DNA from 3 places in the Bacillus sp. M13(2017) genome. Region 1 is predicted to be linked to each of the others. Evidence: predicted binding sites of a transcription regulator. Region 1 holds the regulator's gene; each other region holds the start of a gene.
What was found. The regulator Rex, encoded in region 1, represses fermentation and respiration genes when NADH is low (regulators of the CRP and FNR family bind a similar motif). The targets are predictions, from matches to a motif close to TTGTGAAATATTTCACAA.
Positions count from the first base shown of each region.

Region 2: CGQ22_RS11205 (L-lactate dehydrogenase) is a predicted target of Rex. The motif match lies at 1,824-1,841, and genes of this name have one in related genera.
Region 3: arcA (arginine deiminase) is a predicted target of Rex. The motif match lies at 1,334-1,351, and genes of this name have one in related genera.

Region 1 is NZ_KZ268530.1:4,490-7,780, forward strand. Features, by position in the region: gene CGQ22_RS30640 (ABC-F family ATP-binding cassette domain-containing protein) at 1-1,003, opposite strand, end outside; gene CGQ22_RS30645 (redox-sensing transcriptional repressor Rex) at 1,191-1,820, shown strand; gene CGQ22_RS30650 (YdiK family protein) at 1,850-2,041, opposite strand; gene CGQ22_RS30655 (CPBP family intramembrane glutamic endopeptidase) at 2,038-2,787, opposite strand; gene groES (co-chaperone GroES) at 3,179-3,291, shown strand, end outside.
Region 2 is NZ_KZ268502.1:400,889-404,179, reverse strand. Features, by position in the region: gene CGQ22_RS11210 (PTS sugar transporter subunit IIC) at 1-759, opposite strand, end outside; gene CGQ22_RS11205 (L-lactate dehydrogenase) at 782-1,732, opposite strand; gene CGQ22_RS11200 (spore coat protein) at 1,978-2,226, opposite strand; gene CGQ22_RS11195 (hypothetical protein) at 2,240-2,425, opposite strand; partial or broken gene CGQ22_RS32415 (DUF2178 domain-containing protein) at 3,065-3,199, opposite strand; gene CGQ22_RS11185 (TetR/AcrR family transcriptional regulator) at 3,231-3,291, opposite strand, start outside.
Region 3 is NZ_KZ268508.1:87,727-91,017, forward strand. Features, by position in the region: partial or broken gene CGQ22_RS32960 (methyl-accepting chemotaxis protein) at 8-580, shown strand; gene argR (arginine repressor) at 727-1,176, shown strand; gene arcA (arginine deiminase) at 1,444-2,676, shown strand; gene argF (ornithine carbamoyltransferase) at 2,707-3,291, shown strand, end outside.

The DNA.
Region 1 (3,291 bases):
CATTTACTTGTAAAACATCATTTCCACTTTGCTTTTCAATATCGAAGTGGAATGATGCTGACTTAGAATCCCCTAATGGTCTTGTTAATAATTCCATTCTGTCTAGTTGTTTACGGCGACTTTGAGCCCGTTTCGTTGTAGAAGCGCGAGCTATATTCTTTTGAACGAAGTCCTCAAGTTTTGCGATTTCATCTTGTTGTTTTTCGTAACGTTTCATTTCTTGCTCATATAATGCTGATTTTAAGTCTAAATATTTACTGTAGTTACCAACAAATCGTCTGCTTTCTTTATTCGAAATTTCATATACTTGTGTAACGAGTTTGTCTAAGAAATAACGGTCATGTGAAACGATTAATATTGCGCCAGGATAACCTTGTAAATATTGCTCAAGCCACGTTAATGTTTCGATGTCTAAATGGTTTGTAGGCTCATCCAAAATAAGTAAGTCTGGTTTTGTTAATAATAATTTCCCGAGAGCTAATCTTGTTTTTTGCCCGCCGCTTAAAGTAGAAATCGTCGTCTGGTGCGTTTCAACTGGGAAGCCAAGGCCGCTTAAAATGGAGCGAATATCCGCTTCATATTGATATCCACCTTGATCTTTATAATTGAGTTGCAATTGGTCATACTCAGCTAACAATCTTTCATATGTAGCTTCGTTTGAAAAGTTTTCTTCTTTTCCCATTTCTTGCTCAAGCCTTCGAAGTTTTGTCTCCATTTGCTGTAAGTGGGTAAAGACGGTTAGCATTTCATCCCAAATTGTTAAAGACGTTTCTAGTCCAGTATTTTGAGCTAAATATCCGATTGAGACATCTTTTGGTTTTATAATTTCGCCACCATCATGAGATAATTCACCAGCGATTATTTTTAATAATGTAGATTTTCCTGCTCCATTCCTTCCAACTAATGCGATACGATCTTTTGTTTGTACTTCCAATTTTATGTTTGCCAGAATTGTTTCTGCACCGTATAATTTCGAAAGCGCGTTTACTTGTAATAAAATCAATGTTTTCACCTCAAATAATTTCTTAACTTTGCCATGTTTATATTTCTCAATCATACTAAAAATAGTGTATAGTTTAAAATAAAGAGAGAATACTTCTTCTCTTTATTATACAAGGAATTTAATGAGTGCTAAACTTCTGTATTTGATTAAAGTATATGAATAATGATAGGAAGAGAGGAGAGGTCATATGGATCAGCAAAAGATTCCACAAGCCACTGCTAAAAGATTGCCTCTATACTATCGATTTATCCAAAACTTATCTCTTTCTGGTAAGCAGCGTGTTTCATCGGCCGAATTGAGTGAGGCAGTAAAAGTAGATTCCGCAACAATACGAAGAGATTTTTCGTATTTTGGAGCGTTAGGGAAAAAGGGATATGGATATAACGTAAATTATTTATTATCATTTTTCCGCGAAACACTTGATCAAGATGATATAACACGTGTAGCACTTATTGGAGTAGGTAATTTAGGGACCGCTTTCTTACATTATAATTTCACGAAAAACAATAATACAAAAATTGAAATGGCATTTGATGTTAGTGAAGAGAAAGTTGGAACAGAAATCGGGGGCATTCCTGTATATCATTTAGATGAATTAGAAGAGAGATTATCAAATGATATACAAGTGGCAATATTAACAGTACCAGCCACAGTAGCACAAGCTGTAGCAGATAGATTAGCTGAAACGAGCGTGCACGGTATTTTGAATTTCACACCAGCGCGATTAAACGTATCAGAGAATATTAGAATTCATCATATTGACTTAGCTGTAGAGTTACAAACATTAGTTTACTTTTTGAAAAACTATCCACAATAAAACGCAGAGGAAGCGACCTCTGCGTTTTATTATTGTTTCTTCTTTGTGAATTTAACTAATATAAGGCGAAGTGCCAAATTAAAATCAATTGTTGCCATAACTGCAAATAGTATTGTCCACATATTCCAGATTGTATCTGTCACGTTCGTAATGGCCAAGCGTGTAAAGATACATCCAAGAAGGAAGTATAGTGCAGCCATGAACAATGGTGAGTTTCTCATACAAAAAATCCTCCGATAAAGCCTTGCATTTTTTCAGCTTCTTTAATCATTTCTTGAATTTGCTCATTGCTCATAAAAATTTGCCCAATAGCAACTAATGTATTCATCGCAACATGAGCTGCAATCGGAACGATAATACGTTTCGTCTTCACATATAAGAAGGCGAATACGAGCCCCATAGCAGTGTATACCAATAAGTGAGTAAAATCAAAATGAATTGCTGCGAATACAAGCGAACTAATGATAGCTGCAATAAAGAAGTTAAACTTCTTATAAAGTGCACCAAATAAAATTTTTCTAAATACGATTTCTTCTAAGATAGGTCCGATTATAGATACGACAATAAGGAACCAAGGTGTCGTTCTTGCAATTTCCATCAGTTTCATTGTATTTTCTGAACCTTGCTTAATTCCTAGTAGCTGCATCTCGATCATACCGGCAACTATTTGTGAAAAGAAAGCTAAGAAGAACCCGATGAAAATCCATCCAATAGTAGCTGGGACAGAAGAGCGCATTGCATCTAAATGCCTGTCACGAATATCTGTTCTAAGTAACCAAAGTATGATACATAATGCAACAAAGAAGCTAATAATTGCCCAGTGTCCCATTATGATTTGTCCTTTTTCCTCAATGGTAAATCCTCTATTATCATAGAGTCCTGTTTTTAGGAGAAGTGGTAATCCAACAACGCCAGATAACTGCATTAAAATGTATGTAACGATAATCCACCAGTATTGTTTCTTCAAATGGTTTAACCATCCTTTCTAACTCTAGTGTATGAGATAAGGTAGGATAACATGTAAATATGTTATCTACGATATAAACTTTCATTCGAATTATGATTTTTTTGTAAATCTTTATTTGAAATTAAAGTAGGAGACAGGAAAAAGTTGTACGTTTAGCGAAAACAACTTAGGGTGTCTTTCATATTGTAACATACGAGTAGGGGAAACAACGATTCATATAGTAAAGGCGGTATTCTATATAGAAAGTTTATATAGTAATTTGCGAAAAAATTATGATTTTTTTACTTGCAAAAGAAATTGAGATTATTTATTATTATAAGTGTGTTAGCACTCGGATGACTTGAGTGCTAATAAAAGAAATTTACATAACAAAATGAGGAGGTTATTGTTCATGCTAAAGCCATTAGGTGATCGCGTTGTAATTGAGCTTGTTCAAGCAGAAGAAAAAACAGCAAGTGGTATTGTATTACCAGATACTGCAAAAGAAAAACCACAAGAGGGTAA
Region 2 (3,291 bases), on a different contig from region 1:
AGTTGGAACGAGAATCATTGGATTTTTAGTGATATTTGGCAACTGTACTTTCGGAGTACAAAGGGCTTGAGCTAATATGCCACCTAAATTGTTTTCTTTCGCTGAGATGACAGAGAATCCGATAAACTGAGCGACGCATCCGGCAAGAGCAGCACCACCTGCAACACCGTCTAAGCTAAGTGCAATTGCTAACGCAGCTGATGAAGCTGGAGAGATAAGTAATAGTCCCCAAACTACTGCAATGACGATAGAAGCGATAAACGGGCTACCAGCCGAGCTATCTTTAATAAAAGCTCCAACTGCGTTTAAAACAGGAGTAATATTATGAGCTAACCAAATACCAACTAAACCAGAGCCTAATATTGCCGCAAATGGAACGAGCATCATATCTAAAGCAGTTTTTCCGCTTAAACGTTTACCAATATATACAGCTAAAGTTGCTGTTAATAAAGCACCGATTGGCTCACCTGTTTTAATAATTAGACCTGCTTCAGTAATTGAAATGGATCCGGCACCAATTGCTCCAGCCACCATAGCCGAGAAGATTACAAGGCCATTTGCACCGAGCATAAAAGCAATCCCGGCACCAATTGCTGGTGCCATAAGTGATTTTGCAACAACTCCGATTGTAATAAGTAATGGTATATCAACAATTCTTCCTATATTTTCGATCAGTAAACCAATTCCGAGGGATACGAAAATACCTTGTGCGATTCCAGCAGATGCTTTAAATACACGAGACATTATATATTCCTTCATTTGTTTCACCTTCTTCTATAAGTTAGTAACCAATTGTTTTCATATAATCACGTAAAATATCGTTTGATTTTGCGAATCGAGATTCTTCATCCTCTGTTAAATTGAGTTCTACAACTTCTCTTATACCGTCTCTAGTAATAATAGCTGGTACTCCTGTACAAATATCATATTCACCATACTCACCATCTAAAATGGCTGATACAGCAATGACACGGTGATCATCATTAAAGATTGAACTCGCAATATATGCTAGAGAATTTCCGATTCCGTAATAAGTAGTTCCTTTTCGCTTATAAATTTCCCATCCAGCTTTCGCAGTCTTCTCAACAATTTCATCTAAATCTATTTCACCAAATCGTTCTTTTTGTTCTTCTAAAATTTGCAGAATTGGCTTTCCACCAACAGTTACGTGAGACCAAGCAACCATTTGAGAATCACCATGTTCTCCCAATGAATACCCATGAATACTACGAGGGTCTACATGTAACATTTCAGATAAAATTGTTCTTAAGCGAGAAGAATCTAATGATGTACCTGTACCGATCACACGATTTCTAGGTAATCCAGATAATTTCCATACTTCATATGTAATAATATCAACTGGGTTCGATGCGAGTAAGAAAATACCATCAAATCCACTTTCCATTACGCCACCAACAACACTTTCCATAATCTTTGCACTTGCTCCTAAAGTATCTAAGCGACTTTGTCCAGGTTTTGGTGCTGGCCCTGCAGTAATAATAACAATGTCCATATCTTTGCAGTCTTCATAGCTTCCTGCATATACTTTTGTTCTTGTATTTGTAAAGTTAATGCAATGTGATAAATCCATTGCTTCCCCAACTGCACGTTCATGATTTATATCAATTAATAATAGCTCTTCGCAAATGCCTTGATTCACAATAGAATACGCACAACTTGATCCAACTAATCCAGTACCGATAATTGCAATTTTTCTTGTATGTCTTTTCATAGCAATCTCTCCTAAGTGATCATATAATCTATTTCTTTTGTTCTTTACACTCTTAATTATAGAGGTTATCACGATAGAAACCATGGATACTTTGTGAAATATCGAACAAAGTTTTTGTCCTTTTTGTGAATTGTTATATTCCATTTTCGTCATATTTGTTACAACTGGAAAAATATTTATTATGTATTTATTGACATACAAAAAATAAAACGAGCGAATTCATTTTCGCTCGTTTTTTCATCCTATTATTCTGCACTTAACTGACTTTTCAATTGCTGCACAATCATCGGATTCGCAGGTGCTGCTGGTTTATAATAACTCTTTTGCTTTGCGTACTCATACATATTACGTTGGCGCATCTCATCTTGATTACGAATTTGGATTAACGTTTGATGTAACTGCTCATTATCAGACTGAGCAATATAATTTGCATAACTTGTTAAACTTGCATTTAATCCTGCTAAATAATCATTTACCATATCTTTTTCATTCATGTTCCGCTTCCTCCTATCCTAAAAAAGTCATTAATTGTTGCTTCGTATTTCGTGCATCTTGTGCATCCTTTTGTAGCATTTGTTTCAGTTGTGGATCTGTACACGTCTGTGCATACTGCTCCAACTTGTTAATAATTGTTGCATGTCCACCGATTAAATGACGTAAATTTTCTACTTCAAGCTCTGTTAAATTTTGCATGGAATACTCCTACCTTTCTTCTTTCATTCTCCTTTAGTATTCTGTTCTTTTTAAATCGTATTCATGAAAAAGCTTTCTTACACTTCAAATCAATCACATCTATTTATAAATACAAAAAAATGTTATAATTACAGAAAAAATACAAAAATTAAAATTTTATCCTTATGTTACCTTGATAATTTACAAATATATTAAGAAGAGGTGCCTATGCAAAGAACATTTAAAGTTATCTTTTCATCATTTACACTATCCTATATATAAAATTACTAATTGATGTATTAACTTTAAAACCACTATTCACCTCTATACCTTTACATATATTATTTCTCATTTTTTTCTATTTATAGCACTTAACAATTATAAAAATCGTAACACTACATTTTTCTTATTGTTTATTAGTGCAACTCTATTAGTAAGTATTAGCTTCATTAAAAGTATTCTTATATAAAGGAGCAATGAACATGAAAACACATGACTTCCTTACAGAAATCCAGAAGGGCTCTGAGCCTAGTCCATATCAAGATCCCATCGTATTCAGTTTCGTTTGCTTTTTCTTAGCGATATATACATTTTTCAAACCTGCAAAATAATCTTATTAGATGAAAAAGAATCTCCAAACCATTAGAGACTCTTTTTCATCTAATATTTTCTTTTCAAAACTACGATAGTTAAAGCATAAGAACAAAGTACTCCAGCTAATAAACATGCATTTCCTAATTTATACTGTTCGCCTGTCAGTGAATATAGATTCCCAATTAAAAAGATAACTAAAAATCGCTTCTAAGGCTTCTAATTACCTTGCTTCTTATTCACGTAATCCTTTAATAAACGTTTCCAATAATACATGTAAACTTGTATCTAAATCT
Region 3 (3,291 bases), on a different contig from region 1:
GTTAGAAGAACGAATGAAACAAGTAGAACATATTGTGTCTGTTGTGAGTGCGATTGCTAGCCAAACGAATTTATTAGCACTAAATGCTTCTATTGAGGCAGCTCGCGCAGGAGAGCATGGAAGAGGTTTTGCGGTTGTTGCGGAAGAAGTACGTAAACTTGCTGATGAAAGTGATCATTCTGCAAGAAACATATCGCAGTTATTACGGAATATGCAAGATGAAGTACAACAAGTTGCAATGAAAATGACAGAACAAGTGAAAATAGCTAAAGAAGAGGCGAAACGTGGGGAAGCTACGGAATTAATTTTAAAAGAAATGTCATCAAGTGTTATGGAAGTAGCCGATGCAACTCAGCAAATTAGTAGTTATATGAATGAACAAGTGAGCCACATTCATCAAACAGGAGCACAAACAAAAGCTGTAGCAGCAATTGCTGAAGAAACGTCAGCTGGTTCGCAAGAAGTGGCGCGTGTGACGCTACAACAGTCTAAAAATATGATAGTAATCGATCAATTATTAAAGGATTTAGAGAAGCAAGCAACTGATTTGAAACAAACAATTGAACGATTTTCAATGTAAAAGGAAGAACAGAATGCTGTTCTTCTCTTTTTTATTTAGCTTGATTTAATATTTACAGTTAAACTATGAACGTTTCCGCAACATTCTTTTCTGTCCCTTTCGGATGAAAATTATAGCGAGCTATAATATTAAAAGGGGTGTCTTTTATGAAAAAAGAAAAAAGACAACGGTTAATTAAACAATTTGTAAAGGAGTATGAAATAGATAAGCAAGAAAGATTAGTAGAATTGTTAGCAAAAAAAGGTGTATTAGTAACACAAGCTACGGTTTCTCGCGATATTCGTGAGTTAAACTTAACGAAGGTACCTTCTCAAGAAGGATTAATGATATATAAAGTTTTCTCAGAAGAGCATTTACAAACTGATATAAAGTTAAAGAAAAAATTACGAGAAGTTGTTGTAAAAATTGATTGTGTAGATCAATTAATGGTTATTAAAACATTACCTGGTAATGCACATGTTATTGGTGTTTTATTTGATGAGTTAGATTGGAAAGAAAAAATAGGATGTATATGTGGAAATGATACATGCCTTATAATTTCACAGTCGAAATCAGATAGGGAGATTATAGAAGAAAGATTAAATTTAATTATTTAGATACAAAAATCCTGTTTTTAATAAAATTAAAACAGGATTTTTGTTTAAATAAGGAAGTTAAATATTCAACATATATGCGTAATATATGTATTTTTTATTGAGAAAGCGAGATAGTTTGTTATAAAAATACATATTCGTATGATTTTAAAAAAATAACTTGTTTAATATTTCACAATGATAATGTGGATGCTTTCACAAAGATGAAAGTGCAGAGCATTTATTATGTACTTGTAAGACATCAAACATATTTAAAAGGAGGTACAACAAATGAAACATCCGATACATGTTACTTCAGAAATTGGGGAATTACAAACGGTTTTATTAAAACGACCGGGTAAAGAAGTGGAAAACTTGACGCCAGATTATTTGCAGCAATTATTATTTGACGATATTCCATACTTACCAATTATTCAAAAAGAGCATGATTATTTTGCACAAACGTTACGCAATCGGGGTGTTGAAGTTCTTTATTTAGAAAAACTAGCCGCTGAGGCGTTAGTAGATAAAAAACTTCGAGAAGAATTTGTTGATCGTATTTTAAAAGAAGGACAGGCCGACGTAAATGTTGCACATCAAACTTTAAAAGAATATTTACTTTCCTTTTCAAATGAAGAATTAATTCAAAAAATTATGGGCGGTGTACGGAAAAACGAAATTGAAACAAGTAAGAAGACACATTTATATGAATTAATGGAAGATCACTATCCGTTTTACTTAGATCCAATGCCTAATTTATATTTTACTCGTGATCCAGCAGCTAGCGTGGGCGATGGCTTAACGATAAATAAGATGAGAGAACCAGCGCGTAGACGTGAATCATTGTTCATGGAGTACATCATTAAATATCATCCAAGATTCGCAAAACATAATGTACCAATCTGGTTAGATCGTGATTATAAATTTCCAATTGAAGGTGGCGACGAGCTAATTTTAAATGAAGAAACAATTGCGATTGGAGTATCTGCTCGTACTTCAGCTAAAGCAATTGAACGTTTAGCTAAAAATCTCTTTAGCCGACAAAATAAAATTAAGAAAGTGTTAGCAATAGAAATTCCAAAATGCCGAGCATTTATGCATCTAGATACAGTATTTACAATGGTTGATTATGACAAGTTTACAATTCACCCAGCCATTCAAGGGCCAAAAGGGAATATGAATATTTATATTTTAGAAAAAGGATCAGATGAGGAAACTCTTAAAATTACACATCGTACTTCTTTAATGGAAGCATTAAAAGAGGTATTAGGCTTAAGTGAATTAGTTCTTATTCCATGTGGAGGAGGGGATGTAATTGCTTCTGCTCGTGAACAATGGAATGATGGCTCGAACACATTAGCAATCGCGCCAGGTGTAGTTGTTACATATGATCGCAACTATGTATCCAATACGTTATTACGGGAACATGGTATAGAAGTGATTGAGGTGCTAAGTTCGGAATTATCTCGTGGTCGTGGGGGTCCACGTTGCATGAGTATGCCAATTGTTCGTAAAGATATTTAGTATAAATAACGGAGAAAGTAGGGATGAAGTATGTTAATGACTAGACCAAATTTAAAAGGAAGAAGCTTTCTAGCAGAAAAAGATTTTACACAAGAAGAATTGTTATATTTTCTAGATTTGGCAGCAGAATTAAAAGAGAAAAAGAAAAATGGTATCCCGCATCATTATTTAGAAGGTAAAAATGTAGCGCTCTTATTTGAAAAAACTTCTACTCGTACGCGTTGTGCATTTACAGTAGCATGTACAGATTTAGGGGCAAATCCTGAATATTTAGGGAAAGGTGATATTCAACTTGGGAAAAAAGAATCTGTAGAGGATACAGCAAAAGTGTTAGGGCGTATGTTTGACGGAATTGAGTTTCGTGGATTTAGTCATGAAACTGTAGAATCTTTAGCACAAAATTCTGGTGTGCCGGTTTGGAATGGATTAACAGACATGTGGCATCCAACACAAACACTAGCAGATTTATTAACAATTAGAGAACATATAGGAAAATTAAAAAATGTGAAGCTCGTTTATGTTGGAGATGGACGAAATAATGTTGCTAATAGTTTACTAGTTGGTGGAGCAATCATTGGAATGGATGTACGTATTTGTACACCGGAATCTTTATGG